4 regions of the Guptibacillus hwajinpoensis genome follow, and region 4 is predicted to be linked to each of the others. Evidence: riboswitches for the same ligand, from Rfam matches in the RefSeq annotation. Region 4 holds a riboswitch; each other region holds the start of a gene.
What was found. Region 4 has a riboswitch for S-adenosylmethionine ahead of ABFG93_RS07710 (2,3-diketo-5-methylthiopentyl-1-phosphate enolase). Riboswitches for the same ligand answer to the same signal wherever they lie in the genome.
Positions count from the first base shown of each region.

Region 1: it holds a riboswitch for S-adenosylmethionine, as region 4 does, so the genes downstream of both, ABFG93_RS19970 (sulfite oxidase-like oxidoreductase) here and ABFG93_RS07710 (2,3-diketo-5-methylthiopentyl-1-phosphate enolase) in region 4, are expected to answer to the same signal.
Region 2: it holds a riboswitch for S-adenosylmethionine, as region 4 does, so the genes downstream of both, ABFG93_RS16580 (5-methyltetrahydropteroyltriglutamate--homocysteine S-methyltransferase) here and ABFG93_RS07710 (2,3-diketo-5-methylthiopentyl-1-phosphate enolase) in region 4, are expected to answer to the same signal.
Region 3: it holds a riboswitch for S-adenosylmethionine, as region 4 does, so the genes downstream of both, ABFG93_RS18965 (YezD family protein) here and ABFG93_RS07710 (2,3-diketo-5-methylthiopentyl-1-phosphate enolase) in region 4, are expected to answer to the same signal.

Region 1 is NZ_CP156674.1:3,859,845-3,867,855, forward strand. It holds partial or broken gene ABFG93_RS19945 (3-hydroxybutyrate dehydrogenase) at 1-678, shown strand, start outside; gene ABFG93_RS19950 (LysE family translocator) at 760-1,383, opposite strand; gene ABFG93_RS19955 (GNAT family N-acetyltransferase) at 1,643-2,206, shown strand; gene ABFG93_RS19960 (GNAT family N-acetyltransferase) at 2,354-2,785, shown strand; gene ABFG93_RS19965 (GNAT family N-acetyltransferase) at 3,055-3,525, shown strand; SAM riboswitch class I at 3,596-3,691, shown strand; gene ABFG93_RS19970 (sulfite oxidase-like oxidoreductase) at 3,777-4,439, shown strand; gene ABFG93_RS19975 (TVP38/TMEM64 family protein) at 4,647-5,165, shown strand; gene ABFG93_RS19980 (hypothetical protein) at 5,295-6,233, shown strand; gene ABFG93_RS19985 (ABC transporter permease) at 6,420-6,872, shown strand; gene ABFG93_RS19990 (ABC transporter ATP-binding protein) at 6,886-7,875, shown strand; gene ABFG93_RS19995 (TVP38/TMEM64 family protein) at 7,872-8,011, shown strand, end outside.
Region 2 is NZ_CP156674.1:3,207,533-3,215,543, reverse strand. It holds gene ABFG93_RS16605 (M4 family metallopeptidase) at 1-1, shown strand, start outside; gene ABFG93_RS16600 (hypothetical protein) at 196-432, shown strand; gene ABFG93_RS16595 (DUF421 domain-containing protein) at 508-891, shown strand; gene ABFG93_RS16590 (hypothetical protein) at 994-1,593, opposite strand; gene ABFG93_RS16585 (Lrp/AsnC family transcriptional regulator) at 1,568-1,756, opposite strand; gene ABFG93_RS16580 (5-methyltetrahydropteroyltriglutamate--homocysteine S-methyltransferase) at 2,114-3,229, opposite strand; SAM riboswitch class I at 3,351-3,450, opposite strand; gene ABFG93_RS16575 (SNF2 helicase associated domain-containing protein) at 3,580-6,795, opposite strand; gene ABFG93_RS16570 (CocE/NonD family hydrolase) at 7,450-8,011, opposite strand, start outside.
Region 3 is NZ_CP156674.1:3,674,371-3,682,381, reverse strand. It holds gene sat (sulfate adenylyltransferase) at 1-3, opposite strand, end outside; gene ABFG93_RS18975 (inorganic phosphate transporter) at 32-1,096, opposite strand; gene ABFG93_RS18970 (phosphoadenylyl-sulfate reductase) at 1,102-1,824, opposite strand; gene ABFG93_RS18965 (YezD family protein) at 1,909-2,055, opposite strand; SAM riboswitch class I at 2,153-2,257, opposite strand; gene ABFG93_RS18960 (NfeD family protein) at 2,378-3,034, opposite strand; gene ABFG93_RS18955 (DUF1002 domain-containing protein) at 3,105-3,980, opposite strand; gene ABFG93_RS18950 (hypothetical protein) at 4,152-4,505, shown strand; gene ispG (flavodoxin-dependent (E)-4-hydroxy-3-methylbut-2-enyl-diphosphate synthase) at 4,647-5,765, shown strand; gene ABFG93_RS18940 (DUF4190 domain-containing protein) at 5,820-6,221, opposite strand; gene ABFG93_RS18935 (hypothetical protein) at 6,381-6,959, shown strand; gene ABFG93_RS18930 (Fur family transcriptional regulator) at 6,984-7,400, opposite strand; gene ABFG93_RS18925 (metal ABC transporter permease) at 7,418-8,011, opposite strand, start outside.
Region 4 is NZ_CP156674.1:1,510,491-1,518,501, reverse strand. It holds gene ABFG93_RS07720 (carbon-nitrogen family hydrolase) at 1-15, opposite strand, end outside; gene ABFG93_RS07715 (pyridoxal phosphate-dependent aminotransferase) at 124-1,296, shown strand; SAM riboswitch class I at 1,375-1,485, shown strand; gene ABFG93_RS07710 (2,3-diketo-5-methylthiopentyl-1-phosphate enolase) at 1,588-2,787, shown strand; gene ABFG93_RS07705 (2-hydroxy-3-keto-5-methylthiopentenyl-1-phosphate phosphatase) at 2,784-3,473, shown strand; gene ABFG93_RS07700 (methylthioribulose 1-phosphate dehydratase) at 3,442-4,059, shown strand; gene ABFG93_RS07695 (acireductone dioxygenase) at 4,083-4,622, shown strand; gene ABFG93_RS07690 (GNAT family N-acetyltransferase) at 4,661-5,179, opposite strand; gene ABFG93_RS07685 (alpha/beta fold hydrolase) at 5,347-6,207, shown strand; gene ABFG93_RS07680 (ATP-binding protein) at 6,236-7,303, opposite strand; gene ABFG93_RS07675 (MFS transporter) at 7,557-8,011, shown strand, end outside.

The DNA of each region.
Region 1 (8,011 bases), 1.7 Mb from region 4:
GTCTGACATAAATGAACAAGGTACAGAAGAAGCTGCAAAGAAGCTAAAAGACAAAGGGTACGAAGTCATTGGTGTAAAAGCGGATGTGACGAATGAAAATGAGATCAAAGCAGCCATTGATCGCACAGTAGAGGAGTATGGCCGTTTAGATGTATTAATTAACAATGCAGGACTTCAACACGTGTCAGCTCTAGAAGAATTTCCTACTGAAAAGTTTCGTATGATGCAGGATATTATGCTTACAGCTCCGTTTATTGCAACAAAATATGTGTTCCCAATTATGAAAAAGCAGGGTTTTGGAAGAATCAATAACATGGCTTCTATTAATGGAGTGATTGGATTCTCAGATAAAGCAGCGTAAAATAGTGCCAAGCATGGTGTGATTGGACTTACTAAGGTAGCCGCTTTAGAGGGTGCTGACATGGGATTGCTGTAAATGCAATGGCGCCTGGTTATGTCGATACACCGCTTGTAAGAGGTCAAATGGAGGATCTTGCTAAAGACCGTGGCGTTGAAGTTGAGAAGGTTCTTGAAGAAGTAATCTATCCACTTGTTCCGCAAAAACGTCTTCTTAAGGTTAAGGAAATTGCTGATTATTCTATGTTTATTGCAAGTGATGCTGCAAAAAGCATTACAGGACAGGCATTACTTATTGATGGTGGTTATACTGCACAATAATGAAATCATAAAAGTTAAAAGCAGCACTCGCATAAAACGCGGGTGTTGCTTTTTATTTCAATTAGGCAGTGCAAGGTAATGTTATTTACCACTGAATGCAATTTGTACACCGATTAGAGCGAGAAGTGCTCCTTTTACGAGATTGATTTTTCTTGAAATAGTGGTGCTTTTGTTCACGACCTTAGAGATTTTACCCGCAAAAATACTGATGATGCTAAAAATGACAAGGGCCTGGATAATGAAAATTAGTCCAAGTAAAACCATCTGTAACGCAGGAGAACCCACCTCTTGATTAACGAACTGTGGAAGTAGAGCAAGAAAGAAAAGAGAAACCTTCGGATTCAGGATGTTCATAATGATTCCTTTCCGATAAAGAGAAGCGTAAGGGCGTGAGCGCTGTTTATGAATGGCAGCGGTTGTTTCCCTGTCTTTAATAGCCTGATAGGCAAGATAAAGCAAATAGGCAGCACCCAAATATTTAACAACGGCAAAAGCAATTGATGATTGGTATAGAATGGCGGATATGCCTGCTGCTGTAGCGGTGATATGAACTAGGAGACCTGAGCAAAGCCCAAGTGAAGTCGCAATACCAGCCTGCCTGTTTTGAGATATACTTTGAGCAAGAACAAATAAATTGTCAGGACCAGGCATAAGGGTCAGAACAACGGCAGCACCTAGAAACGAGAGGAGCAGTGAAAAGTCCATACAATCTTCTCCTTTATAATTGATATTGTTTTAGTATAAATGAGAGATATCATTTCGAAAAGCTATTTAAAGAAGCGCCAAGGGTTTATGATACAGATAGACCTTGTTTTAGCCATCTGAAGTCATTTGTAAATGGTGAGGGATAATCATTAGCTACGGGGTGTATCCAGTGCAGGTTTTGATTGAAATGGTTATGAGTTTGACAGAAGTCGCATTAATGGTATAATTCTGACATCTTTGCAATTGGAGGACCTTTGCTATGAAACCAATTCTAATTGATTTCCCAAACGAATTTATAACAGAACGTTTACATATTCGCCTGCCCAGACCGGATGACGGAAAAATTGTTTATGAATCAATCAAGTCGTCCTTAACTGAACTTAAGGAATGGATGTCTTTTGCACGGACAGAGCAGACCATTGAAGACGTGGAGGCCAATATAAGAGAATCTCATGCTGCTTTCTTAAAAAGAGAGGATCTAAGATTATTATTGTTTCATAAAGAAACAGGAGAATTAATCGGTTCTTCTGGACTTCATCGAATTGATTGGGCTGTACGAAAATTTGAAATCGGTTACTGGATAGATTCCAGATTTTCTGGTAAAGGATATATGACTGAAGCAGTTAGAGGAATTACTGAATTTGCATTTAATGAGCTTGAAGCCAGAAGGGTAGAAATCCGATGTGATGTGAAGAATGTGCGGAGTAGAAAAATTGCGGAACGAGTAGATTATGATCTCGAAGGGATTCTACGAAATGAAAAGCTATCTATAGATGGTGATGAAACTAGGGATACATGTGTTTACGCGACAATAAAGAACTGAATCGGTCGTGCTTTTTGCAGTTTTAGAAGAGGGTAGTCTCTTCATAATAGTAAATCAACCCATTGTCTGTATGAAGAAGGAGAAAGTAGGGGGGATCAAGAAACTACCTAAAGTAAGAAACTATTAAGTAAGATGGAGGGGACCACGGTGATTGAGCGAGCTAGTTTGGAAGAGAGAGAGTATATCTTATCGAATTCGATCCAGTCTGTTAATGAAGGAACAACGAATCCTGGTATCATTCGGGAAGAGAAAGCACTTGAGATTGTTTCATCTATTCTTGAGCGAGGAGGCTATCACCTTGTTTATCGAGATGGGAATGAGATTGCCGGGTGGGTGTTACTTGGAGAAAATACCGATTATTTTACAGAAAATAAGCATGGTTTTATATATGATGTGTTCGTATTTCCTAAATTTCGCGGCAAGCGCTATTCTAAGAAGCTGGTTGAGGCTAGTATTCAGAATTTTAAGGAGCAGGGTTATGACGAGATTCGTTTGAATGTCTACTCCTCAAACTTTGCCAAGTATATTTATAAAGACATCGGTTTTAAGGAATTACAAACGATCATGGTTTATAAATAAACTCTATTAGTCTCTTTATTAAGAAATCAAGCACGTCTTTAGGGTGTTTCTTTTCATTTATTAAAAGAATGTGAAAAGGAACTCATAATCAATCATTTTACCTAGGGAACTTGCTACACTACATTTGCAGGAACTTCCCCGGTTCCTGCCCCCCTTAAAATATAAAGTGTGAGCCCCATGCATTTCCCGGCATGGGGCTTTTCCTGTCTAAATGAATTCGGACGATTATCATACTTAACTAATAATATGACAAGAAAAGAGGGAGAATAGTGGATTACCGATTTGCTTTATTGGATGAGGAAGAGGTAGAGAGAATAATTTCATGGAAATATGATGGCATCTACTCATTTTACGATATGGAAGCGGATGATGAAGATCTTCAGGAATTTCGAGAGAACGCAGCTAATAACAAAAACTATTGGGGTGTATATGAGGCTAACATCCTTATCGGTTTTTTTACATTTATAGAAGGTTCCAAAGGCACGGTGGAAATCGGACTTGGTTTAAGTCCACAACAAGTTGGGATTGGGAAAGGATACGACTTTCTTCACGCCGGCTTGCAAAAAGCACATGAGTTATACCGCCCTACAACGCTAGAAATGGCTGTAGCAGAATTTAACCAGAGGGCAATTAACGTGTATCTAAAAGCGGGTTTTGCCATTACTCATTCGTTTATCCAGCGGACTAATGGAGGAGAATATACCTTCATTCGAATGAGAAAAGACTCGGGCTTAATCTAGGGCAAATGAAAATGGATATTGCAAATCGCATCGCTTACCGTTAGAATTATAAACAATTCTAAATATTTAATCCTTATCAAGAGTGGCAGAGGGACTGGCCCGATGACTCCCGGCAACCTTATTAAAGGTGCTAATTCCAGCAGAGTGATGCTCTGAAAGATAAGGAGGAGCCTGTCATCTATCAAAAGACTCTTCCTCACCCAGGGGAGAGTTTTTTTGTATCATTAAGTTACTGGAGAGGTGTGTTTCTCGTGAAAAAAGCTGATCGTATTCGTAAAATGAAGGTTCCAGATGCAAGTGAAAAGTATGGTGATCGTTTGCCCCCGGGTCAGGTGCTTACCGAAAGATTTCCTATTCTACATGAAGGCGAGGTCCCTCAGTATGATTTATCTTCATGGGATTTGGCTATTTTTGGTGAAGTAGAAAAATCCTCTAGACTTACTTATGAGAAAATATTAGCTCTACCGCAGAAACAGATCACATGTGATATCCACTGTGTAACAAGGTGGTCTCGGTTCGATAATACCTTTGAAGGAGTATTATTCAAAGATCTGATAAGAGAACTGGGCATTGTTCCAAAGAGTGAACACATAATGCTTCATGGTGACCACGACTACACAACAAATATTCACATTTCAGATGTTATGGGAGATGATGTGATTCTTGCCCATTCAATAGATGGAAAGAAATTAACTGAAAAGCATGGGTGGCCATTAAGACTTATTGTTCCTCACCTTTATTTCTGGAAAAGTATTAAATGGATCAGGGGGATTGAATTTATTAAGGAAGATAAACCTGGTTTCTGGGAACAGAACGGTTTTCACAATCATGCAGACCCGTTTGTTGAGGAAAGGTTCTCAGGGGAAGATTTAGACTTACCTGAGGATGAATGGGAGAAGAAGGAATTCGACTGAATACCAGATGAAACATATAACGGTCATTAAGAAAAGGAAGAAGCTGATTAGTCTGAAGAAAAACGTTATTTCATTATTCGTTCTAATAACGATCAGTTTACTAGTGTTCTTCCTCCCGGATGCAAGAGAGGTGGCTAAGACCCTCCTTAACGAACGCACTGTTGAGGCCTGACAGAAAGCATTCGTAAACTAGGGTTCTACGGGATAATGATTTCTATTTCCTTAATGATTTTACATAGTGTTGTTTTTATTCCTTCAGAAATTATCTTATTTGCCAATGTCACTCTCTATGGATTGTGGTTAGGGACGTTATATACATGGATCGGGGCAATGCTTGGAGCTTATCTCTCTTTTTATCTTTCTAAATTCCTTGGAAGAACGTTTGCTGTTAAGATGATTTCCGCTCAGAGAATTGCTCGCTTTGATGAGTGGTTCCAACAAAAAGGGGTAAGAGGATTGTTCTATATGCGATTAATCCCTGTTTTTTCCTTTAATCTCCTTAATTATGGAGCAGGATTAACTAAAATATCGTTCTGGCAATTTACATGGACAACGGGGGTTGGAATCCTGCCGCCTTCATTGTTGATGGCATGGCTATATCAGCATGCGATGAACAGCTTCTTGGGAATTGTGTTATTAAGTTTCTTTGTTGCACTATTGATGATAGGATCCTATTCTCTAAAGAAAAGGCAAAATGATAAAACTTTTTATAAAGAAAAGTCGTAGCCATGAAAGCCATAGTAGCAACGGTTTTCATGGTTGTTTTTGGCTGTAGAAAAGAAAATCTAAAAAAGAATGATCCAAACTAATCTTCTCTCCGTTAGCTAAGTGTAAAAAAAATTAAGGGGAGTGGATTTGAAAATGAGAACGGAAAAGAATATGAAGAAGAAAGTAATTGACTGGAAAAAAGGACTTCTAATTGTACCGATTAGCTTTTCACTACTAATTCCTACATCAGGCGCATTTGCTCATAATGGGGAAAACCACATGGACAAACCTACAGTGGAAACGCCAGCTGCTGACCTTCGAGCTGATCTTGGTCAACTACTAAGTGAGCATGCTTATCTTGCAGTTGAAACAATGAGAAAAGGTGCTGAAGGTTCTGCTGACTTTGAAGCTTCTGCAGGAGCATTAAGTGCGAACACGGAAGATTTAACAGCAGCAATCACTTCAGTTTACGGCGAGGAAGCCGGAGCTGAATTTAATGAAATCTGGAGTAACCACATTGGCTTCTTCGTGGATTACGTGAAAGCAACTGGTAATGAAGACGAAGATGCAAAGCAAAAAGCACTTGAGAATTTAGAAGGTTACAAGAGTGATTTCTCCATGTTCCTTGAGAACGCAACGGGTGAACGTCTAGAAGCAGAAAATCTTTCAGAAGGATTACAGGCTCACATCAATCAGTTAATTGGTGCTTTTGATAGCTATGTTGCAGGTGACTACGAAAAGGCTTACGAGCATGAACGTGAAGCAATTGCCCACATGCATATGGTTGCTAAAGGATTCTCAAGCGCGATTACAGATCAATTTCCTGATAAATTTGAAAACACTAACGCAGTGACACCAGCATCTGATCTTCGTGCTACACTTGGTCATCTTCTATCAGAACACGCTGGACTTGCAATGATGACGATGCAGAATGGTATTGATGGATCAGAAGACTTTGATGCATCTGCAGCAGCTTTAAGTGAAAACACAGATGATCTTGCAGCAGCACTTACTTCTGTATATGGTGAAGAAGCTGGTAAGCAATTTAAAGAAATGTGGTCAGGTCAATCGAGGGCTGGCAGGTGATTTTTCGAGATCCTTCACTATTTGAAGCCTTACTAACGACAATTAAATTAGCTGTTATGGTCGTCGTACTGAATTTAGTACTGGCCATTCCTGCTGCTAAAGCCCTTTCGTTGTACTCTTTTAGGGGAAAGATTACTTGAAGCTTTATTGCTTTCCCCAATTTTAATACCTGGTATACTTCTTGCAATGGGGCTCCAATTCACGTTAATAAAAGCAGGATTGGGAGATCGGTTGACAGGGGTTCTTCTCGTTCACCTTATTCCTACTTTACCGTATGCGATTCGAGTGATGAGAGCAGGTTATGAACGACTAGGTACTGGATTAGAGGAACAGGCAGCCGTACTAGGTGCTACACCGTTTATTCGTTTTCTAACGGTTTCACTTCCTCTCCTGTTACCAAGTATCAGAAGTTTAATGTTACTTACATTTGTAATTTCACTTGGGCAATATGCGCTAACCGCTATTATTGGTGGTGGAGCTGTGAGTACTTTGCCACTTCTGTATTATCCCTATTTCTCAAGTTCGAATGAATCAGTTATCGCAGGTTTTTCTATTATATTTGCTATGCTACCGCTCCTTTTTATTGGGAGTGTAGAAATCGTACTGAGGCTGGTAATTCGAACAGTTAATCGGGTTTGAAAGGAAGATCAATTTGAAAAACCAGCTTATAATGTGCAGAAACCTTACCAAAAAATATGGAAGTTCTTCCATACTTAACAATGTGTCCTTTAATCTTGAAAAAGGTGAGCATTTTACAATAGTAGGCCCGTCAGGCTGTGGTAAAACAACGTTATTACGCTGTCTTGCCGGCCTGGAAACGCTCGATCGTGGCGAAGTCGATTTAAACGGAAAGTCTATAATTACTTTGAAGCCAGAAGAGCGTCCTGTTGTCCTGATGTTCCAGGATGCATTGTTATTCCCTCATTTAACCGTGATTGAAAATGTGACATACGGATTGAAGCGTCGAAGGATAGCAAGAAAAAAGCGGCGAGAGATAGCAGAAGAAATGCTTGAGAAAGTAAAACTTTCGAAATGGATAGACACCTACCCTCATGAATTATCAGGAGGTCAGAAACAGCGTATTTCTTTGGCTCGAGCCCTTGTGCTGAAGCCTGATCTTCTTCTTCTTGATGAACCATTCAGTTCCCTTGATGCGGCTCTTAGAGAATCTCTTAGAGGGGAAGTAAGGGAATTGTTAAGGAAAGAGAACATCTCTTCATTATTTATTACTCATGATCGAGACGAAGCAATTGAAATGGCCGATCGTCTTGCTGTCATGGATCATGGGAGGTTAATTCAAGTGGGTGATCCATATAGTGTGGTCACTCAACCAACCTCAATGGAAAGTGCGAAGATCATCGGCGAAGGTATGGCTCTGAGTGAAGGGTTTATTCCTCTTAACAGTCTTACCGCAGTTCTCTATCATCAAATTACTAGTGACCCGACCATGGTTACTATCTTCGGCAAAGTAACCGCTGTTACAGTAAAAAACAATATTCCATGCTATCGGGTCACCTGGGAGCACGGCACGATATTAGCGAAGTCGAAAAATCAACTGGCGTCTGGTCAGGATGTTTATCTCACTGCACCGAAACGCTCAGTTAAAAGGTATGAGACAGACCACCGGAGAAAGAATCAATGACAAAAAGAACATTTTTTAAAGGCCTATCCATAACCTTACTTGTTCTTGCTATATATGTACTGAATCAAAATGTCTTTGAGTTTCGACCATCCTCTCTTCGTGACTGGATCGGGTCGTTTGGCTTTTATGCACCGCT
Region 2 (8,011 bases), 1.7 Mb from region 4:
ATTTAGGGAATGCTTAGAAAAAACATGAAGAATTTATCTTCATGTTTTTTTGTGTTTTATTGTCAATAAGTAGATGATAATGCTTTCAGTTAAACCCATATAACGATACATAACTTCTTAAAGTTAAGTCATCATACAAATATAATTATTTGCATTTTGGTAAATACTGCAATAAAGAAAAAAAGGAGGGTTTCGATGGAAGAATATTTGATTGCTATTTCTAGAACGATGGGCAGTTTTATCCTTTTAACTATCGTTACCCTGCTGACCGGAAAACACATTAACTCTCATAAAAATCATTATAGCTATGCTCTTTCGATTACGATTGGTTCGTTTATTGCCAATATGGGCTTTAATACAAAACTGAATTTCTTTGAAATGCTTGCTTCATTCCTCTCATTAATCTTATTATTTTCTCTTGCTAGCTTTTAGAAGTCGAGAGCTAAGAAAATGGTTTTCTGGACAACCAACCGTAGTCATTGAAGGTGGTAAAATCCTTGATGCAATATGAAAAAAATAAAATTCTCTTTAGATGATTTGAATCAACATCTAAGAGAACTAGGGGTATTTGACATCTATGAAGTGGAATATGCGTTAGTAGAAGTAAGTGGCGAATTATCCATTCGTAAGAAAAATCAATTTCAACCTCCTACACGTCAAGATTTACAACTTAAATACTCTCCATCATCGTTACCTATTGAGTTAATTATGGACGGCGTAATAATTGAGAAGAATTTAATCAACCAATATAACAGAGAGTGGATTCATTTGGAGATTAAAAAAAGAAACTTAACTATAGAAGATATTTACTACGCAGTGGTTAACAGTAACGGCACTCTTTTTATTGACACCTATAAAGATAATATTCGATCTCCCTCTGATTTAGAGTAATTTCTGCATAAAACAAAATTAAAATGGAGCCTTTCCCCTGCTGCGCGTTAATACAGCAAGGGTCAGTCTCCATTGTGAAGCACTATTCGGAAAATCTCTTAATTACGTATCCAAAAAATCCTTACCCTTTAACTGGTCTAATGACGTTATAAAACTCAGCAATAAATCTCTAGAATTCTTCAAATCATTTAAATCTACCACTTCATGAGGAGAATGGGTATATCTTGATGGAATAGAAAGTGCTCCCGTTGTTACCCCCTCCCCGGTTAGATGAATCGCACCTGCATCTGTTCCAATTCCCATAAAAACCTCTTCTTGATAAGGGATGTTTCTTTCATTGGCTAACTTTATTAAATGTTGGCTAATTAACGGATGTGAGATCAGTGATTTGTCCGCTAACTTCACACATGGCCGCGATGAGTTATCAGGAATGACTCTAAAAATGAGCTGATCGAGATGCGGGATTCCATCTACATAATAGTCTTCATTCTTCTGAATCGCCTCTGGACTAGCAATCCCGAACATTGGAATAGCTAAATAGCTAATAAATGGCGCGGTAGGCTCTGTTAATTTTATCTCTACCGTGTATTCATCCAGGGCCTTTACGTGTTCAACCTTATGAGCTTCATCACCTTTAAACCCACCATACAAGAAAGAGTAATAGGTGAATTCCCCATTATGCTGAGGATGATTTGGATCCATCCATCGCAACCACCTTCAGAACACCACTATCTACAAGTTTCTTGTACCTTAATCTAATCGTCTTTTCAGTAACATCTAATTCCTCAGCAATATCTTTGAAGGACATGCGACCATCATGGGATAAACAAACAATTAAATTCTTATCTAATTCATCAAGAATCAACTCATTCACCACCTTTTAATTTAATTTGTTTTTCCACAAAGAATACTATAATAATTATTTATTATCATTAAAGTGTAATTTAGAATGTATTTAGTACGTATAATAGTACTATTTTTAAATAAAACTACCTTAAAATGGATTAGACAAATTATAAATAAAAGTTAGAATTTTCGCAATAATATAGATGAAACTATTTCAGATTGCTTCTATCTAATGAAATGTGGCCATTAAAAAAGCCTTCGGATGGAGCATGATTATCCGTTTTACCAAACACTAAAAAATCAGGAGGATTGCCCCCTGATTTCAATGATTATGTGTCTATTTTCTAGACGTTATATACATGTTAATGTGAATAAATTACTTCCAAACTTCTTTGGCAATATCCAATACATGACATACTTTTTCCCATTGTTGGTCTTCAGTCAGTAAGTTACCTTCTTCTGTGGAAGCAAAACCGCATTGCGGACTTAAACAAAGCTGATCTAACGGCACATATCTTGAAGCTTCTGCAATTCGTGCTTTCACTTTTTCCGGGTCCTCTAATTCACCAAATTTCGAAGTGATCAAACCTAAAACAATTGATAGGTCCGAGCGGTAGACATGGCGGAGCGGTTCAAAACCACCAGAACGCTCATCATCAAACTCAAGGAAAAGCCCATCGACATTCAAACCACCGAAGATGGTTTCGGAAATTTCTTCATAACTGCCACTCGTCATAAAGGTCGACTTAAAGTTCCCACGGCAAATATGCATGGTTACGAGCATATCGTCAGGTCTATTGGCTATTGATTTGTTGATCGCCCGGGCACACAACTTTGCAACCTTTTCGGGGTTCTTTCCTTTCGCTTCAATTGATGCTCTTCCTTCCTCGGAAAAGAAAGTAGCCCATGATGTATCATCAATTTGCAGGTAACGGCATCCTTCATTGTATAGCGCCTGAATGACCCCCTGGTAAGCAACAATCAAGTCGTCTATAAATGCTTCGTCACTATCGTAAAGCCCCTTATCGATCTCTCCTCTAAAGAAAAGCATATTAGGGCTTGGAATTGTGAATTTCGCAACCGCATCCCCTGCAATACTTTTAAGGAATTTAAAATGCTCAATCATGTAATGATCGCTGAATCCAACTTTATCGGTTACTTTAATACCATGCGCTTTTGTCACAACACCATCGAATTGGAGACCTTTTTCGGTTTCAAAACCTTCCACACCATCCAAACCTTCAAGGAAGTCAAAATGCCACCAACTACGTCGGAAGTCACCGTCCGTTACTGCTTTAAGCCCGACTGCTTTTTGCTTTTCCACTAATTTAACAATTTCTTCGTCTTCGATTTCCCGCAATTCCTGGTCCGTAATTTCACCCTTTGCCTTCTGTAAGCGTGCCTGCTTCAAACGTTCCGGCCGTAAAAAACTCCCTACATGGTCTCCTTTAAATGGAGCTTTTGATACTCTTTGTTCTACTGATTTCGTCAATCTAAATTCCTTCTTTCTTTAAACTTTATTGTTATTTTCTGCATGAATATTTAGATTTGGTTTACAAAAACAAAACCCCCTTCTAATAAGAAGAGGGTTATTTTTGTATAACAAATTTCTCTTCTTATCTTCAAGCCAATGCTTCTGGAATTAGCACAGTACTTTAAAAGTCTGCTGCTAAGGTTTCAACGGGCCAGTCCCTCCACCTTTCTTGATAAGAAAGTTATCTATTAAATTGTTTTGTTAAATAATTAGTATACAGGAGTAATGTAAAAATTCAAGAGAATAAGAATATTTGTTTTTCTACGGTCCGCATTGTATGTTTCGATTATGAAAAAATACACCTTCTGTCATTCCATTAATATCTCACGAATATCCTCTTCCGTTAATGTTGCTGAAGCTTTTTCTTCTGAATCAATAATGTCTGCAATGAGCTCTCTCTTTTTCTCTTGAAGCTCATTCATCTTCTCTTCAATTGTGCCTTGAGCTACTAACTTAATTACCTTTACAACCTTCTCTTGACCAATGCGGTGCGTTCGATCTGCTGCTTGCTCTTCGACTGCAGGATTCCACCAGAGATCATATAAGATCACCGTATCTGCACCTGTTAAGTTAAGGCCAGTCCCCCCTGCTTTTAAGGAAATAAGAAACAGATCACGCTCACCCTCGTTAAATCGATTACAGGTTTGTACTCGCTCCTCGGCAGGCGTTTCTCCATCTAGATAGAAATAGGTTTGACCTCGGACTGTCAGCTCTCTACCTATGTGCTTAAGCATTTTAGTAAATTGGGAGAAGATCAAAACTCTTCTACCAGACAGTCTTGATTCCTCAATGATTTGAAGCAGCTGCTCATATTTTGCTGAGCTTCCCTTGTATCCTTCTACAAATAGAGCAGGGTGACAACAAATTTGTCGCAACCGCGTCAAACCTGCTAATATTTTTATCCGATTTTTTCGAATGGTATCCCTGTCGAGGTGCTTCAGTGTATCCGTTCGTAGCTTTGCTAAATAGGCTGCATAGAGCTTCTTTTGTTCAGGTAAAAGCTCGGTTAACTCAAGGGACTCCATTTTTTTAGGTAACTCCGCAAGTACATCTTCTTTCATTCTACGAAGTAAAAAGGGTCGAACCCTTCGAGCAATGGTTTTCCTTGTAAGATAGCTATAATCTTTCAACCCCTGGAATAGCTGTGGAAAAATGACATGATAGATTGACCAGAGCTCTTCAATTGAATTTTCCACGGGTGTCCCTGTCAGTCCGAAACGGTGATTTGCCTCGATCCTTTTAACCGTTCTAGCAGTCTGTGTCGTTGGATTCTTGAACGCCTGAGCCTCATCAAAAAACACCGTGTGAAACGATTGATTCTCATACCATTTAATGTCTCTCCGAAGTAGCGGATAGGATGTGATGACGACGTCCATTTCTGCGCTATTCTTTTGTATCTTTTCTCGATTCGATTGATTTCCGTCTATGACAACCGCTCGGATATCAGGAGCAAATTTCCTTATTTCATGCAGCCAATTATAGGTGAGAGATGACGGGCAAACGATGATAACAGGGAGCTTACGTTCTCGAATGATTGATAGCTCGGATACAATATAAGTGATGCTTTGCAGTGTTTTACCAAGTCCCATATCATCAGCTAGAACGCCACTGAATCCATAGCTAGCTAGTGTTTTCATCCATTTGTATCCGCGTTTTTGATAGTCACGCAGGATGTGATCTAACTTCTCTGGCACCTCAAAATCCAATTTTCCCGGATGAAGGAGTTGATCTAAGAACTGTCGAAAAGAATCCTCTACCGTAAAAAGCTCACTCGTATCAATAGAATCAAGAAGATGAAGGCTTTTGGTAACCGGTATATTTAAACTCGCCTCCAAATCTTCATCCTGTGCCGGGACGGTCGTCAAGAAACGATGAATTTCTTCCATCTCTTTCGTCTCAAGAGATAAGAGAGACCCATTTCGAAGACGAAAATATTTCCTTTTCTCTTCCAATGCAGCTAAAACCTCTTGAATTTGATTGTCAGAAATACCATCCATTTCAAATTTGAATTCCAACCAATTTGTGCGTTCCCTTTTCTTATGCTTGACCCTGATAGCAGGATGAGTTTCCTTTCTCACAAGTCGATTCCGAACAGCCGTAGTGGCATATAGTTGAACCATTTTCTGTAGCTTCGGAACAACATGATACAGAAATTCATACTCAAGTGCTTCATTTTGCATATGATAACCGCCATCTGTCTTTGAAAACCCACTTTCGTCCATGAGCTTGAGGATTTTCTCTTCCTTTTCAATATCCCTAATGATCATCGGTCCTGTGGGGACCTCCCTGCTTTCAAGCGGTTGGATCACGACTTCTTCATAGTGAAACTCAAGTCCAGCAAGCAGACGATTTTTCAAACGATCCAGGTATAGTTTGGCAACGAGCAGCGTTTTGAAGAATCTCTGATTTAACCTTTGCGATAGTTGAACATTTCCAATCTTCTTCAGATCCGGTACGATTTTTTCGAGAAAATGATTGATATGTTTATGTGGAATTGGAATATGATTCGTACCAGGAGATGGAAGCATTTGCTTTAGTTCGGATAATCGTTCACAGTCCTGTCCATCCAACTGAAAGACTTTTCCGTCACTCAGAACAGAACGATATAAATTCAAAACGAGCATACTCTCAAAGCCTTTAACTGTTAATTGAAAGTGATCCTTACTTATTTCGTCGAATAGAAACTGGATAGGAGGTGTACCATCCACAATTCGTAAGCGCTCAAAACGGTTTCCGTCATATTCAAGCTTAGCTAATGAGGCATTGGTGAGCAAAGGGACAAGCCGCTTCCACGCGGTTGGGGGGATAATTAAGGTTTGATTCGTTCCTTTATAGTTGAAAGCGTCAGGTATTGATTCTAGAAAAGCCACTTCATCATAAACGACCCGAATAAGATGATGAATAAGCGCATCTGCTTCAATTGAAAAGCAGTGAATGCCCGGATCATACGTGAATGTAGGAGATAGTTCACTCGGTTTTCCTTGTCTTACGTCTATAAGAAAATTTCGAATGCTATGTAATTTAGTGCTATTAAGTTCTATTTCCATTCCAAGTAAGTACTGACCATTCCCCACTGAAATTACTTTACAGGTAAATGAGGCTCCAAGAACTTCTCTTTTCTCGAAATAACGTTGATGGCCACTAGTTGGCGTAGATTTGTCATTGAAAAGTGTCATGAAACCTTCCGTTAGTTCTCCATCAGTGGCTTGTTGGCCTTGTCTATTAAGTGGGGAAGTTCCTTTTTGTTGAAAATCATTAATCGCTAATAGAACGGCTGCGATATGCTGACAATCCTTTTGAAAGTTGGCTAACGAAGGACAACTGCATTCCCTCTGAAAGTCCCCTGTCACTTCTTTTATAATTGTTACATGGAAATCTTCCGTACCATGAACCGTAGCTTCACAGAAATCAGAGCGAAATTGGTTAAATACCACTTTATTTGAATGATAATAAGCTTCCCCTCTTTTGAAGGAAAGGGTACCGCACATTTCTTTGATTATCTTGTTGTTTACTTTAATATTCATGTACTCCAGTCCTTCGCTTAATTATTGAGGCGATCTAGAATCATCTAGAATCATCGGGACGGTTCTCGCGATTCATCACCCATTGGTTTTTTAATCATTTAACCAGTATTTAATCCCATGCCACTCCAGATTCCCGCTTTTTTCTTTACTAGTTAGAATCAAGAGGCCGCCCCCCTTTATTCTATTACGGAGTAAAAATTTGATTGCTTTGGCTCTAGTCGAAGCACAAGAAAGCCCCCTAATGGTGGGTATTTGATCGTACCATTATACCATTCAGGGGGTTTTTCATGGAGAAATATAGATTTAGATAAAAGAGATCCATGAACTGGACCTTTTGAAGGTTCTAGTGATTCACCATTCAAAAGCTCAACCTGAGTACCAATCGCTCTAGTCTTGTTCCAAAAAACAAAAAGAAACACGAGAACCGTCCGAGACTGGTGAAAAAGTCCAACTTTTTTACAACGAAAAATGATAAAAGAAAAACGAGCCTCTAGAATCGCTTCTAAGCCTCGTTTGCTATACGGCGAGACATTTTAGTCCCCTTTAAAAGCTTATTTTTGGAAAGTGACTACTTTTTCACTGGTCTCGAACCGTCCCCGTAATACCAGCGTTTTTCTTTATGTTCACTTATTTACCGGTACTTTTTAATACAATTTAAATAACCCTATTCGGTATTATCGGTAAATACACGCACGATTCATGAATAGGTCCATAATAAACTTTTTGATGAGCTTTTTTCGTCTCCCAGGAATCGAACGTTGACTTCCCTGTATTTGGATTCACATCATACCGTGGGAAATTACTTGATGTAATGTGCAATCCAATCGTGTGACCTTCTAAGAACACATTACTCGTCGCCCACAAATCAATCACAATCCGAGTCGGTTCATTCCTTAATCCTTCCAATCTAGCCATTCCATCAGCTAAATTGTAAGATGTTCCATCTGGAAGTACATCGACAAGAGTGGCTGTAAAATCAGTATGTGTCACATCTGAGGATACGATCAATTCTACCTTGATCGGACCCGTCACTTCAAGTGGATTACTTAAAGGTTCGGTAGTGTAGACGAGAACATCATCTCGGTCAGATACCCCCCTTTGATCTTTCGGCCCCATGTTCATCCCTTGATAAAACAATGTTCCTCCCCCCTGTGTAGGTACAGGATGTTCTGGATCAAAGATAAAAGAGTCTGTTCCTATACTCTCTGATTTCTTT
Region 3 (8,011 bases), 1.9 Mb from region 4:
CATATAAATCCCTCCAATTGTTTAGTAAACGTTACATGCTTCCTTCATCCTGAACCGCTTGTTTCTGCGTTCGAATCGTTTTTATTAGACTGCCCGACCCAATCGTTGCAAGAATAACACTGCCAATTGCAATTAATGTGTATAAGTCACTTTCTAGAAATAATTTAATCATGCTATACGAAATCACTAATGAAAAAACTGGTGAAACTACCCAGACTTTCAACATTCGTGTAATGACATCTTTTTGCCAGAGTTGAAACCCATCTTTTGCAGTTCCGATTCCAATAATAGATGAAGTTGTAATCTGTGTGAGCGGAACTGGAATACCAAAGAGCGATGCACCGATTACAAGACCAGCACTTGTACTCGACACGGCAAAACCCTCCCCAAGTGAGAAGCTGGTTATCCGATAACCATTTGTTTCAATAACCCTGCTGCCGAAAACAAGCGCTCCAAGCGCAACAAACGCTCCGCCTAACAATGCTCCAGTTGATAGTGAGAGTAGCCCCGCTCCTACAAGAGGTCCTACTGCGTTTGCAACGTTGTTCATTCCTGCAGAGAAAGCCTCCAGAAATCCTGCTACAATAAGTAGTACCCCCAATACACGTTGCCAGCCTGGAGTCACTTTTCTCCGCCTTTTAAGAATTAATACGAGCTTTCCAGCGAGGAGCGCCATTACAAAGGCGACAACCGGTATTACCAGCCAGAGTAGCATAATAACAATGATGTTTGAGAAATAAAGTGCGCGATAGGCAATCCCAACACCGACAACTGCACCTACTGTGACTTCACTTGTAGATAACGGAATGCCCATCATATTCGCTAAAAACAGCGCTGTTGTCGCCGCTATAAAGATAATAAGGATTACTTTAACACTTAGAATCGAAGAAGGAATAATCCCGCTCCCTATCGTTTTAATAACGTCTCCTCCACCAAAGGCTGCCCCTGCAAGAATTCCTATCGCACATATAGATAAGGCTGTCGTTCTCCGTTTAATAGCACCTGCTCCATAAGCTACCCCCATGGAAGCAGCCGCCCCGCTTGCCCCGATATTCATGGCAAAAAACATAGCAACGATAATAACAAGAATGCTCATGAGCGTCACCTATTTGAAGCAGAATCAAGGTGCAATCCACATTCCGTTTTCTCCTGATTTGCCCATCGTCCCGACCTGGAGTCACTTCCTTCTAGCACTTTAGCTGTACAAACCTCACATCCAATGCTCGGGTACCCTTGATCATGTAATTGGTTATAAGGTAAATCATTCTCATACACGTAACGCCAGATCTCTTTCCAGGTCCAATGAATAAGTGGACAAACTTTAATAGCTTCAAATTTAGAATCTTTATTCAAGAATTCAGTCGATTGTCTCAAGGGAGATTGCTCTCTTCTAAGGCCTGAAATCCAGGCGCTAACTCCCTGTAATTCTTCATTCAAAGGAATAATTTTTCTAAGATTACAGCACTGAGAAGGATTACGCTCCCACAGTGCCTCACCATATGTCTTTGCTTGTTCATCAACTGATTGCTCTGGTTTCTTTAATTTGATCCGTAGATTTGGGTATCTTGCTTTCACCTGCTCAATGAGTTCATATGTCTCATCGAAATGTAGACCCGTATCAAGGAAGACGATTTCAGCCTTCTCATTTACTTGTGAAATTAAATCAATCAATACAACGCCTTCCACCCCAAAACTACAGGCATAGACAATATCGTCTTGATACGTAGCATAAGCCCAATCAAGGACCTCAAGTGCTCCTTTAGTTTTTGAGTTACTGTCAAAAAAAGGAATTTCCCCTGACCAATTTTCATATAACCATTCCATACCAAAACCTCCTTTTGAAACATATAAAAAGACGATTCTAACGAGTATCGTTAGAACCGCCTCTAGTTTTTCTAGTCAGCGCTTTTAGTAAATCCGTTCCTTCTCCTGTCTCTCAAGCTGTATGACTTTTCCATCCTGTACAACCAGAGTAATGGATCCATACTTAAGTGTACTGAGCATCTTCTCAATTCGCTCGGCAACATCTTTAAAATTCTGTTTCTCATTTTTCATTTAGAAACCCCCCTTAATTACATTTGATGAGTAGGAGAGGCTTAATAACTAAAAAAGCCTTCCCAAATTGGAAAGACAGATCAGGTTACCTTGATTCACCTTATCTTCCAAAATGGACTCCATTTTGCTGGAAGTAGCACCTTGCCTGGTGGCAGGTTGCTGGACGTCATCGGGCCAGTCCCTCGGTCTCTCTTGATAAGTTATTTTCTAAATCTTAACTATTATCTAACAATATGTCAACCCTAGTTTAGAGATCGGGATAAACGGATTAGAAAAAGTTAATAATTTAAGCCTCGGATCCATGACCCGAGGCCTATATCCATTAGACTGGATGTCTTTTACTTTTCTCTTTTTGTTCTTCGATTACAATGCGTGTTCCATCAACAGATGTAATTACAACCTGGACATTTGAATCGATCCAGCTTCCTGCTGAGATAGCACTATATTTATTCTCATTCAATTGAATTGTACCGCTCGGTCTGAATGGAGTAATCGTCGTAGCGGTTTTACCAATTAATTCTTTGTACCCCTCATTCATAGAATTATACCCCATATCACTGCTCAATCGGTCCTTCAACGTCATTTTAGTCCACATTGAACGCGCTGGAAAAACACGTAGAAATAGAAAAGAAGCAGCCGTACCCATCAAAAAGCCACTCGAAACAAGCAGACCGTATAGAAAAGATGGAGAGGGAATCGCGACAGCCGTGACCATCATTAATAAACCGATTAACCCAAAAGTTCCATCATTCAATAGCTTTCCATCGAGAATGACTAAAGCGAGACCAACCGCAAAAACAAGCCCCATCCATAGCATGGAAGGTAATGACGTGAGATGGAAACTAAAGTAGAACGTTAACATGAGAATCCCAATGACACCAAAAATCCCTTTTACACGAACAAGCAATTCACCAAACAAAAAAAGTACGCTAAGCAGTACGACTAGAAAACCTATAGCTGGCAACGATAGAATTTCCATCTTCGCTCCCTCCTTTTTCCTTCTCTCCTTATACGATTACAAGCAGGAAAAGTTTCAGTTCAATGTCACTTTACGATTTAAATACCCCTTTTATACCATCAATAAGCGCGATAAAGAAATCAATAATTTTTTGAATAAATGATTGTGTTTCTTCTTTATTCAAGAATTCATCAAGGTTTTCCCTTGCGTTCTCTAACTGACCTTTCATTTGATCCCAATCGATGTCAAGATTCTTCATTCGATTAAATAATGCCACTAGTCCATCAAGCTCCTCCCCGGTTAATTCAATGCCAGAGTCACTTGCAATTTGTTTGATTCGTTCCCTAAGATCTTCTTCCGTTTCAGGGGGATTAGTGGCGATATCATCTTTAATCTTTGTCATTAATTCTGTTGCTTTATCAGCACCGATACTATCACTTAATTTCGCAGTTGTTACAAGCTCCTCATTTGCTACCTGCTTTTGTTCTTCAGGAATCACTTCATCCGAGCTTAGCTCATACGCTTTAATCAATCCTGTAAGGGCAGCTGTTCCTGAAACTTCAGTAGGAGCCGTTACATAGATATCTGCATCCTTCACACCTGCTGTAATCAAAGCATTGGCATACATATCATCAGTTACCCAATTAATGTTATTTGTTTCTACGCTTAAACCAGCATCTTTCTTTGCAATTGTAATAGAAGAAGACGATAAAGCGCGTGTTCCGATTAATGCTTTACTTATATAATCTCCAAGATATTGATGTTCTTCTTCATTGGTTACAGGTACTGTCATTACATCTTTTGGAGCTTCCATTTCCTCTAACAGTTTTTGCTTCTGATCTTCTGTCAAATCCTCACCTAGAGTGACGATGACATCACCTACAGCAGCATCTGCATATGCAACAATTGGCAGGATAGACACCACCAACAACATAGACAAGAAAAACGGCATAACTTTTTTAAACATAGTTTGATCTCCTTTTTTCTCTTTAAGTCGTCCTGATAGAGAAACTTTCGTTGCCTCTCCATCTCTTTGCTATTTTACTCGACACGCACTGGAAAGAAAAGATAATTTCACAGGAGGCACAGGAGGTTTGTGTCATATTCTAGATGGACAAGCATACAGTAGAATTAAAATATGATTCAAGGAAGAGCGGTGAATGATATGCGCAAGCTACTAACTGTAGCACTTTTTCTGCTTGTCCTTCATACGACTTACTACGATTTAACGACCGGTACTCTTGCCACTTATGACGTTTCTAACGATATCGAGGCACCACCTGAAGAAAATGCTAAGACACCTTATGTGATACATAATACTAAGGCCGGGGATACAGTACTCTCATTAGTCGAAAAAGAAAATGGAACGATCCCTGTCTCAATAGATACAATCGTGCATGATTTCGAAACATTAAACAAAATCCCACCTACTCAAATTCAAATTGGGCAACAATATAAAATCCCTACCTATACCGATACGTCCTCACAGTGATTATTTCTTGTCAATAGCCTTCCAATGTTGCTACAATGGGATAGTATTAAAGAAGAGTTCAATTCCCTCGTTCGGGAACATATACAAAGCGATCTAAATCATGAGGCATGCAATCCTACATGTAAAAGGAGCGATTTTCGCATGAATGAAATTACTCACCGTAGTAAAACGAGACCGGTTAAAGTAGGTCCATTAACAATAGGCGGTAACAACGAAGTTATTATTCAAAGTATGACAACAACAAAGACACACGATGTGGAAGCTACTGTAGCTGAAATTAATCGTCTGGAAGAAGCAGGATGTCAGATCGTACGCGTAGCATGTCCAGATGATCGAGCAGCAGATGCTATTCCAGAAATTAAGAAACGGATTAACATTCCACTCGTTGTTGATATTCACTTCAATTATAAGCTAGCTTTAAAAGCAATTGAAGGCGGCGCTGATAAAATCAGAATTAACCCTGGTAACATTGGCCGTCGCGAGAAAGTTGAAGCTGTTGTAAAAGCTGCTAAGGAAAAAGGCATCCCGATTCGAATTGGTGTAAATGCCGGTTCACTTGAAAGAAAAATCCTTGAAAAGTACGGTTATCCAACTGCTGAAGGGATGCTCGAGAGTGCACTGCACCACATCAAGATTCTTGAAGACCTTGATTTCTACGATATTATCGTATCAATGAAGGCTTCCGATGTTAACCTCGCTACAGAAGCATATGAACTTGCGGCGCGTTCTTTCGACTACCCGCTTCACCTTGGTATTACTGAATCAGGTACTCTTTTTGCTGGTACTGTTAAGAGTGCCGCAGGTCTTGGAGTAATTCTCTCTAAAGGGATCGGGAATACTGCACGTATATCACTTAGTGCTGATCCAGTTGAAGAAGTTAAGGTTGCACGAGAGCTTCTTAAATCATTCGGTCTTGCAGCAAATGCAGCGACATTAATTTCCTGTCCAACATGTGGACGAATTGAAATTGATCTTATTTCAATCGCTAATGAAGTGGAAGAATACATTTCTACCATTAAAGCCCCAATTAAGGTTGCTGTTCTAGGCTGTGCAGTAAACGGACCTGGTGAAGCACGGGAAGCAGATATAGGGATTGCTGGTGCACGTGGAGAAGGACTATTGTTCCGCCATGGCGAAATTATTCGGAAGGTTCCGGAAGAAACTATGGTAGAAGAGCTGAAAAAAGAAGTCGATAAAATTGCTGAAGAGCATTATAAAAAGATGGAAGAAGAAAAGGCAAATGCAGAAGCAAATGCCTGATCTAGTTGAAAAGCCTGACATCCAGTGGATGTCAGGCTTTTTCACACTCTTCAGCTAAAAGAACGGGGCGAAGAATAAGCTGATGATCATTGAAGCGGCACCGACACCGATCGCCCATGAGCCGAGCGTGGTCAATCCCTTTCTCCTCGCAACAAATCCTACGATAATTCCCGCTGCTCCAAAAATAACGGGAAGAATAAACAATGATAGTACCGATAGAGCCAGAGCAACCACACCAACTCCGACACCGGTCTTTTCCTGTTCCTTACTTTTAGCTTCTAAATGCTCTTGACGCTCCTCAGATGTTGGACGTTCATTTTCAGGCGACTGCAAATAAGGACGGTCCAATACACCGGGGGCTACTTCAGCCGCAGCTTCTTCCAGGTATTCCTCTTCACTGCGTACTTCACGTTCCTCCGTAAGATCCAGTTCCTTATCATGTCTGTCTTCTGTCATATACATCCCTCACTTTACTTGTTGTGGAGCATGCTTAGTATTCGTTAATAAGCTAAAGAATATGTTTTTGACGGCAGTAAGATACTACCAGTTTCCACTTTAGCATGTACCTGAATATGATATGATAAAGGAAGAGCAAACTATAAAAGGGGTTTTATTATGCCAATACAAAGACTCGGCCTGGATATTGATGGGACCGTGACTAGTCCACAAACATTTCTTCCCTACTTAAATTCTTCTTTCAATCGAAAGCTATCGCTTCCTGATATTACCCAATATAATCTAGCCAACCTTCTTAATATTTCACAAACAGAGTTTTTTGAGTGGCTCAAGAAGAATGAAGAGAGCATTTATGCAAATGCCCTGTTAGCTGAGGATGCCCACCCCACTCTTGAAGATTGGAAAAGCGATTACGAACTTTTCTACATTAGTGCAAGGGGCAATCATTTACTGGATACAACTAAAAACTGGTTTACACTAAATAAAGTGCCTTACCATCACATCGAGTTAATTGGAAAGCACGATAAAATTGATGCTATTATCGAGCACAATGTTGACGTGTTTTTTGAAGATAAGCATGATAATGCCTGCGCCATTGCAGAAGAGTGTAACATCCCCGTCATTTTATTTGATACCCCTTATAATCAGGGACCCGTCCCAGCGAGAGTTGAACGCTTAAACAACTGGTCAGAAGCTAAAAGCTGGATCCATTTCTATACCAAAAACGGAAGAGCATAACGCTCTTCCGTTTTTGGTTTCATTTTAATGGAACTGACACTCTCCGCATTTACCATATACTTCAAACTTATGGCCCGTAACCTGAAATTCAGAATCACTAACCGGAATATCTTCCATCGGACATGATTCAATTTGACGTGTTTTTCCGCAGTCCAGACAGATGATATGGTGATGGTGACTCGTTGTTGAACAACTTAATCGATAGCGCTTCTCTCCATCCCATTCTGTTTCTTCTAGAATGGTCAGCTCCCTAAAAAGTGTTAAATTGCGGTAAATCGTATCAACACTCATGCCTGGATAGCTTTTTTGCATGTGAATCAAAACATCTCTTGCTGAAAGATATCTCTTCTCTTTAGCAAAAAGCGTCACAAGATCCTCGCGCTTCTCGGTATACTTAAACCCTTCGTCTTTTAATATTCGCAATGCTGTAGATACATTCACGCTTCCACCTCATTATATTAAGATTTCCTTTGCTTTAATTGTTTAAATAAAAGAACGGCTACAAGGATTAGCGCAGATAACAGTACAATTGTGCCACCTGGCGCAATATCGAGATAATAAGCTAGAACCAATCCACCAAGAACGGCTACCTCACCAAATAAAATGGAAAACCCGATTGTTTGTTTAAACCCTCGCGCTATTCGAATACTTGCAGCAACAGGAATTGTCATCAAAGCAGAAACAAGCAACACACCAACGATTTGCATGGAAACGGCAATCACAAAAGCGACGAGTAATATGAAGATGAAGTGAATCAGCTTCCCTCTAATGCCTGAAACGATCGCTTGCTCTTCATCAAATGATAGAAAAAATAATTCCTTGTAAAGAATAGTGACTACCAATATAACAACCACCGTGATAACAGCTACCGTTAATAAATCTCCACGACTAATCGCAATAACACTTCCAAACAAATAATTAAAAAGGTCTGAATTAAACCCATCAGCAAGGGATAGGAAGACGACACTCAAACCAATCCCACCCGAAAGTGTAATCGGAATAGCAAGTTCTTCAAAATGCTTGTAGACTTTTCGAAGCTGCTCAATGAATAA
Region 4 (8,011 bases):
GGTAAGCTTTTTCATTGAATCTTCCTCCTCAAGCTTTTAGAAAATTTACTTTACATGATTGTGTATCCAAGATAACATAACTTACTAGAATTTCACGAAAATTTTAACAGGATGTGATTGACTTTGAAACACTTTGAACCATCAGAAGCACTTAAGCGGCTACCAGAACAATTTTTTGCAAAGCTTGCCGGGAAGGTAAATCATTATGTTGAAGCGGGGTATGACATTATTAACCTTGGTCAGGGGAACCCGGATCAGCCAACTCCTCAGCATATTATCGAATCACTACAAAAAGCTGCTGAAAAGCCCGCTTATCACAAATATCCACCCTTTCGTGGACAGCCTTTTTTGAAAAAGGCTGCAGCTGATTTCTATAAGCGTGAGTTCGGGGTCGATCTTGATCCTGAAAAAGAAGTGGCTGTACTATTCGGGGGGAAAGCTGGTCTTGTTGAGGTTAGCCAATGTTTGTTAAATAAAGGTGATCTGGCATTGGTTCCTGATCCAGGCTATCCTGATTACTGGTCGGGAGTAGCGATGGCGGAAGCAGATATGCACATGATGCCGTTACAAGAGCAGCATGATTTTCTACCGGATTATGAAGGGATTCCTGAGGAAGCACTTGAAAAAGCAAAACTTATGTTCTTGAATTACCCAAACAATCCGACAGCCGCACAGGCGACAGATGCCTTTTTCGATGAAACTGTTGCATTCGCGAACCGACATGACATTTGTGTTGTACACGATTTCGCTTATGGTGCTATTGGGTTCGATGGAAAAAGGCCAGTGAGTTTTCTAGAAACAGAAGGAGCGAAGGATGTAGGCATTGAAATTTATACGCTTTCGAAGACATACAATATGGCTGGATGGCGCGTAGGCTTCGCAGTCGGAAATCCATCTGTTGTTGAAAGCATTAACCTATTACAGGATCACTTTTATGTTAGTTTGTTTAGTGCTGTTCAAGAGGCAGCTGCAGAGGCGTTACTAGGTTCTCAATCTTGTGTAAGAGAGCAGCGCGACACGTATGAATCTCGTCGTAATGTACTGATTAAAGGATTGCACGATATTGGCTGGAATGTGAAAGCGCCTGCAGGCTCCTTTTTTTCCTGGTTAAAAGTACCCGATTCTTTTACTTCAGAAGAATTTGCCGATTATCTTCTTGAGCATGCGCAAATTGTGGTAGCACCTGGAAATGGCTTTGGAGAATATGGTGAAGGGTATGTACGCGTAGGACTGCTTACGTCGGAAGAAAGGCTTAAGGAAGCCGTGGAACGAATAAAAAGGCTCGAACTTTTTTGAATTCAGAAAAATCAAAAAAGGGATTGACAGTTTTTAGTGAGTCTGGCATAATTCGAATCAATTAATCTAATAGCAATACTCTTATCCAGAGAGGTGGAGGGACGAGCCCTGTGAAGCCCGGCAACCGATTTTCAAGTTTACTTGAAAACACGGTGCTAATTCTCGGCAGCAAAAGCTGGAAGATAAGAGGAGGAGCATAATGATTCAGGCCTCTTCCTCAGGAAGGGGCCTTTTTGTATGCGAATAAATCAGCAAGCAATTACGGTTGATCGAGCGAAAGGGATGACCAACATGGGAAATGTAATTGCCACGTATCTTGTAAAAGGCGATAAGAATTTATCACAGCGTGCAGAATCGATAGCGCTGGGACTGACGATCGGAACGTGGACCGATTTGCCTCAGCTTGAGAAAGAACAGCTTATAAAGCATAAAGGAGAAGTAGTTCGAGTCGGAGAGAAGGATGGAGATGGCATTATTGTTATTTCTTACCCTGCGCTTAACTTTAGTCCGGATCTTCCAGCCATACTGACAACAGTGTTCGGAAAATTGTCTCTAGATGGTGAAATTAAGCTCATTGATCTGGTTTTTTCAGAAGATCTTCTTAGACACTTTCCGGGTCCATCCTACGGAATTGGCGGCATTAGAAAGCTAACTGGCGTGAGGGATCGCCCCCTATTAATGAGCATCTTCAAAGGGGTTATTGGAAAGCCGCTTGATGAGCTGGTTCTACAAATGAAGCAGCAGGCGCTTGGCGGAGTAGATTTTGTTAAGGATGATGAAATTTTATTTGAAAATGATTTAACACCACTTGAAGAACGCGTCCCTGCCATGAAAAAGGTTCTGGATGAAACGGCAGAAGAGACAGGTAAGCGCACACGCTATGCCGTTAATTTAACTGGGAGAACGTTCGGTCTGAAAGATAAGGCTAAGCGAGCCATTGAACTTGGAGCTGATGCATTATTGTTCAATGTTTTTACATACGGATTAGACTCGCTGGAGTCACTTGCTGAAGATCCTGGAATAACCGTGCCAATAATGGCCCACCCTTCCTTTTCCGGAGCAATTGCAGGCTCCAGTTCATATGGACTCAGTTATTCATTGTTACTTGGTAAATTACTTAGAATAGCAGGTGCAGATTTTTCATTATTTCCATCGCCTTACGGAAGTGTTGCTCTCGAACGAAAAGAAGCGCTCGCTACGGCGACAGCTCTAACTGAAACATCATCATTGCGAGAAACCTTCCCGGTCCCATCAGCAGGCATTCATCCGGGTTTAGTACCATTGCTAATAAAAGATTTTGGAATAAACAGCGTTATCAATGCCGGTGGTGGCATTCATGGTCATCCTGGTGGAGCATGGGCAGGTGGAAAGGCATTTCGAGATGCAGTTCACGCCGTTTTATCTGATAAGTCTCTTGAAGATGCTGCAGAAGAGAGCGAAGAGTTAAAGGCAGCTCTTACGAAATGGGGAATGGCGGAGGCGGTACGATGAAAAAGCAAGTGATTTTTTGTGATTTTGATGGCACGGTCACGAACGGCGATAACATCATTTCACTGATGAAGAAGTTTGCACCAGATGAATGGGAACAGATCAAGGATCAAGTCCTTGATCAAACGCTCTCGATCAGAGAAGGAGTAGGGGCGATGTTTAGCTTAATCCCCTCAACCCTGCATGATGAGCTACTTAATTACTTGTTAAAGACGACAGAAATCAGACCTGGATTTGAAGAATTTGTTGCGTACACGAAACAGGAGGGGATTGATTTATACATCGTAAGTGGTGGGATTGACTTTTTTGTCTATCCACTTCTCGCCCCGTTTGATATTCCAGAGGGTCACATCTTTTGTAACGGTAGTGATTTTTCAAGCGAGACCATTACGATTACCTGGCCGAACCGCTGTGAAGATGACTGTCAGAATGACTGCGGTTGCTGTAAGCCTAGTATATTGAACCGTTTTGGTGATGAGTTTGAACGGATTGTTATTGGTGATTCTATTACGGATTTAGAAGCATCCAAGTTAGCTGACAGAGTGTATGCGAGAGATTATTTGTACGAGAAGTGTGCAGAACTTTCTATTCCTGCTGTCCCATTTGAAACGTTTTTCGATATTATTCAGCATGTGAAAGAAGAAAGGGCGGGGAGCCATGTTGCAGGAACGCTGGGAAGAACTAGCTGATATTAAAGACGATTTGGCAGAAAGAGATTGGTTTCCAGGAACGAGCGGGAACCTATCGATCAAGGTGAATGATGATCCGCTTCAATTTCTTGTTACAGCAAGTGGAAAAGACAAGCGAAAGCGCACAGCGGAGGACTTTCTTCTTGTCGAAGGAGACGGGAAACCAGTAGAGAAAACCCATCTCAAGCCGTCAGCCGAAACGCTTATTCATAAGGAAATTTACAAACAAACAGATGCAGGCTGCTGTCTTCATGTGCACACAGTAGACAACAATGTGATTTCAGAGCTTTATGCAAGAGAAGGCGAAGTTAGTTTTCAGGGCCATGAACTAATTAAAGCGTTTGGGCTCTGGGAGCAGGATGCTGAGATCAGGATCCCTATTATAGAAAATTCCGCTGATCTTTCAGTGCTTGCTGAAGATGTTAAGAATGTAATAACGCATAAAACAAAAGCTGTTTTAATGAGAAATCATGGCATTACGGTTTGGGCAAAAACTGGTTTTGAAGCTAAAAAGTATCTTGAAGCGTTTGAATTTCTATTTCGTTATCAGCTGAAATTGAAAAGTTTCCAGACAGTTGTAAATTAATCTACTTCAAGGAGGAATAAATAATGGCGGTTATTAAAGTGAGAAATACAAATGAAGTGATTGAGGGAAATGAGAAGGTAAGTGCTTTTTTAAAAGAAGAAGGGGTATTGTATGAACACTGGGTTGTAGCGAAATTACCTGAAGAGTTAAAAGGGAATTGTCACGTGACAGATGAGCAAAAAGATGAAATCCTTGCCGTTTTTGATCCCGAGATTCGATCACTTGCTGAGCGTAATGGATACGGTAGTTGGGACGTAGTGGCACTTTCTGAACAAACTCCTGACATCGAGAACCTCTTGAAGAAATTTGAACAAGTACATGTTCATACGGAAGATGAAGTGCGAGCGATTACAGCAGGGCATGGTATTTTTGTGATCAAAGGTCATGGCGAAACAGGCTATTTTGATGTGGAGCTCGACCCAGGGGATGTGATTTCCGTTCCTGTTGATACCCCACATTTCTTTACTTTAATGGATGATCGCCAGGTTGTCGCTGTTCGCCTTTTCATCGATCCATCAGGCTGGGTTGCCCATCCTTATGAAGAAAAAGAAAGTGTGCAATAAGTTAGAGCCGCGATCATTCGCGGCTTTTTCTCTTACATTTAGCAGTAGGTTAAGAGCGAGGTTAAATCCTCCCAACCGAATGCGGTCTCACGGAGTACTTTACCACCAATCATAGTTTCTTCTTCGGCGACGCGGATAGGATTAAAATGTTGATAGAATTGTGAGGCAGGATTACCATTTAATACCCATACAACCATCGAGTGAAAACCGTCTTTCTTGAGCTGTTCAGCAACGTGGCAAATCAAGTGTTTGCCAGCACCCATTCCCTGCGCTTCTTCTAATATATAAATGGCATACAGCTCTCCATCATAATGATATTTCTTACTTCTGTTCTCTCCTCCATTCGCAAATCCGACAATACGGTTTTGCTCATTAACGGCAACGAAGATCTTGTTCCCTTCTTCCATACTTTTTCGCCAGCGTGCTTCGCGTACTTGCACATCAAGATTATTCAAAAAAACCTCAGACACCAGGCTCTGGTACGTCGTTTTCCAGCTATTCACATGAACCTCAGCAATTGCAGCGGCATCGTTTAGATTGGCAATTCTTATTTCCATCTTACCCCTCCTGATGAATGTGGACTCTTCTATCCCACCCTTAACGGGCAGTGAAAATCCCCTCTAATGGAAGTTTCACTTTATATGCTTTCTTTTCTAGAAAAAGGGAATGAATCCTGCCAGTCGAATTAGTAAATTAGTAGGATCAATAGAAAGGAAGGATGACAATGAGGGAATTTAATTTTGAATTGGATGGCCAGTGGATACATGGGGTGAAGTGGGGAGCACCTGATAGGCAACTGATTATCTGTCTGCATGGTTTAACCAATAATGCTCTGGGGTTTATCGAAATGGCTGAGGAATTAGAGAAGAATTATCATATCATTGCCTTTGATTTACCAGGTCATGGGCAGACCGCCCCTTTTGCTAAAGAAGAAGACTATGGGTTTACTATTTTGTCTGCCTGGCTTGATAAGGTAGTTTCTTCTATTAGTAATAGGCCGTTTCTATTAATTGGTCATTCGTGGGGAGCGGCATTGGCCCTTCATTATACAAATCACTATCATCACAAAGTAAAAGGTATTGTGATGATAGATGGTGGATATGTTCAGCCTTCTGACGGTTCAACAACACTTCAAACACATCTTGAGAGAGTGACGAATTGGGTAACTGAAAATCAGTTTAATCGAATAGAAGAATACGAGGAAAAAAAGAAAGGTGAAATTGGAAGGTGGAGCGAGGGTATTAAATGCATGGTTCATGCTGATATGATTCAGGATGGAAATCGGGTAAAGATGAGGTCGGATGAAGGAACGGTGAGAGCTATAATGAAAGCGCTCTATACAGAACCATTCCGTGATATCCTGAGTGAAATCCATGCTCCAGTGTATCTACTACGAGCAACGCTTCCAGAAGAAGAAGAGCGAATCAGACTTAATGCAACGGATCTCCTTAGAATGAATTTAAAAGGTGATTGCCGCATTCAAGCAGTTCCACAGGCCGGCCATGTTCTGCACTGGCAAAATCCAGAGGATGTAATCCTTTCAGTTAACGGATGGCTCAATGGCCAGAAAACAACTAGCATTTAGGAAGATTCCCCCTTCTAAGGGGGATATCTTAAACGGCTTTAGGTAATGTAATCGTCACTTCTGTACCTTCGCCTTCCTTACTCTTGATGCAAAACTCACCTTGATGTCGATCGATGATTTGTTTACAAATAGACAGCCCTAGGCCTGTTCCGCTTTCCTTTGTCGTATAAAAAGGAGAGCCCAGCTTATTCAATTCTTCATGAGGTATTCCTATTCCATTGTCTTTGATTTTAATACGCAACATGTCCTCTACCTCTTCAGCTATAACAGTAATTTCTCCATCCTCAGTAATCGCTTCCATAGCATTCTTTATTAAGTTGATGAATACCTGTTTAATCTGATTACTTTCACAATACACATTTGGTAGCGTTGCAGGATAATCTTTCTTTAAGACGATCGATTTCATATTCGCCTGGCCATTAAGAAGTTCAATTACCTCATCAAGAATGTGATCAATTCCATGACTGCTAAAATTTGTTTTTTGAGGTTTCGCAAGAATCAAAAACTCATCGATGATTTGTTCAATTCGATGGAATTCTGAATCCATCACTTGAATGTATCGTTCGATATCTTGATCGGTGTTTTTAACGTGGATGAGCTTAAGAAATCCTTTCAAAGAGGTAAGAGGATTTCTAAGTTCATGCGCGATGCCGGCAGCAAGCTGACCAACAACGGATAGTTTTTCCGAATGAATCATATGTTCCTCGTTTATTCGTTTCTCAGTTATGTCCCGGGCTGCTCCAATTAATCTTGATACAGAACTACCTTCTATCATGGGAACAAGGGTGATTTCAAAGACTCTGTAACCCTGTTTAGGAAAGGTATACCCTTCTTCAAAATGGATGGTTTCTTTTCGAATAATAACCTCTTGAAACCGTCTAATCGCTTGCATTCCCTGATCAACGCCTAGAAAATCTTCAATTCGCCTCCCCGATATCGATTCTTTTGAAGTTCCATAGTTTGCTAAATAGGCTTCATTAACTGCTTCAATCTCATAATGATGCACATCGACCACTTTAATGAAGAAAATGAGATCGGAAATATGGTGAAAAATTAAGTCTAAATAAGTAGTAGCTAACTTGCTTCCCTTTTCCATAGAAATCCCCCATAATCTGCTTTTTAAAATAGCACTAATTGGATATTTCTACAGGATATGCATATACCCTTTTAAAAATGTGCGTTAAAAGTAAAAGAGTGTAACATAATGGCGAATGAGAGAGTCGCTGCATTTCTTTCTCTAGCTAAATCTTCAGATGGAAGAACATTGCAATCTTATTCAGTATGCTATAAAGTTAGGAGAAGTGTTTTTGAACTTATTAAACTGTTATTTCATATGGAGGGACGATCGTTTGATAACGAAAAGAGACTCCGTCTTTTACCTCAGTTTATTCCTGTTCTTTTTCCATGGAGCTAATACAATTATCATTAGTTTTATGCCTGTTTACTTTCAGCATGCTGGGATGTCCGAGAGCAAAATAGGTTCCATTCTTGCCATCGGTCCGCTTGCAGCCATTCTAGCACAGCCCTTTTGGGGCTACATGAGTGATAAATATGGCACGATTAAAAGAATCCTATTAATTACACTGGTAGGTGTTTTTGTTATAAGTATTTTTCTTCTGACAAACGATAGTTACATGTTCATTCTACTATCAGCTGCCTTTTTCTATATCTTCATGTCTCCGACGGGCGCTCTTGGAGACAGCCTTGCTGTTAAGACGGCTGCAAGTGTTAATAAGAATTTCGGAAGTATTCGCACGTGGGGATCCATTGGTTTTGCAGTCTCCACTCTGCTGGTAGGACAATA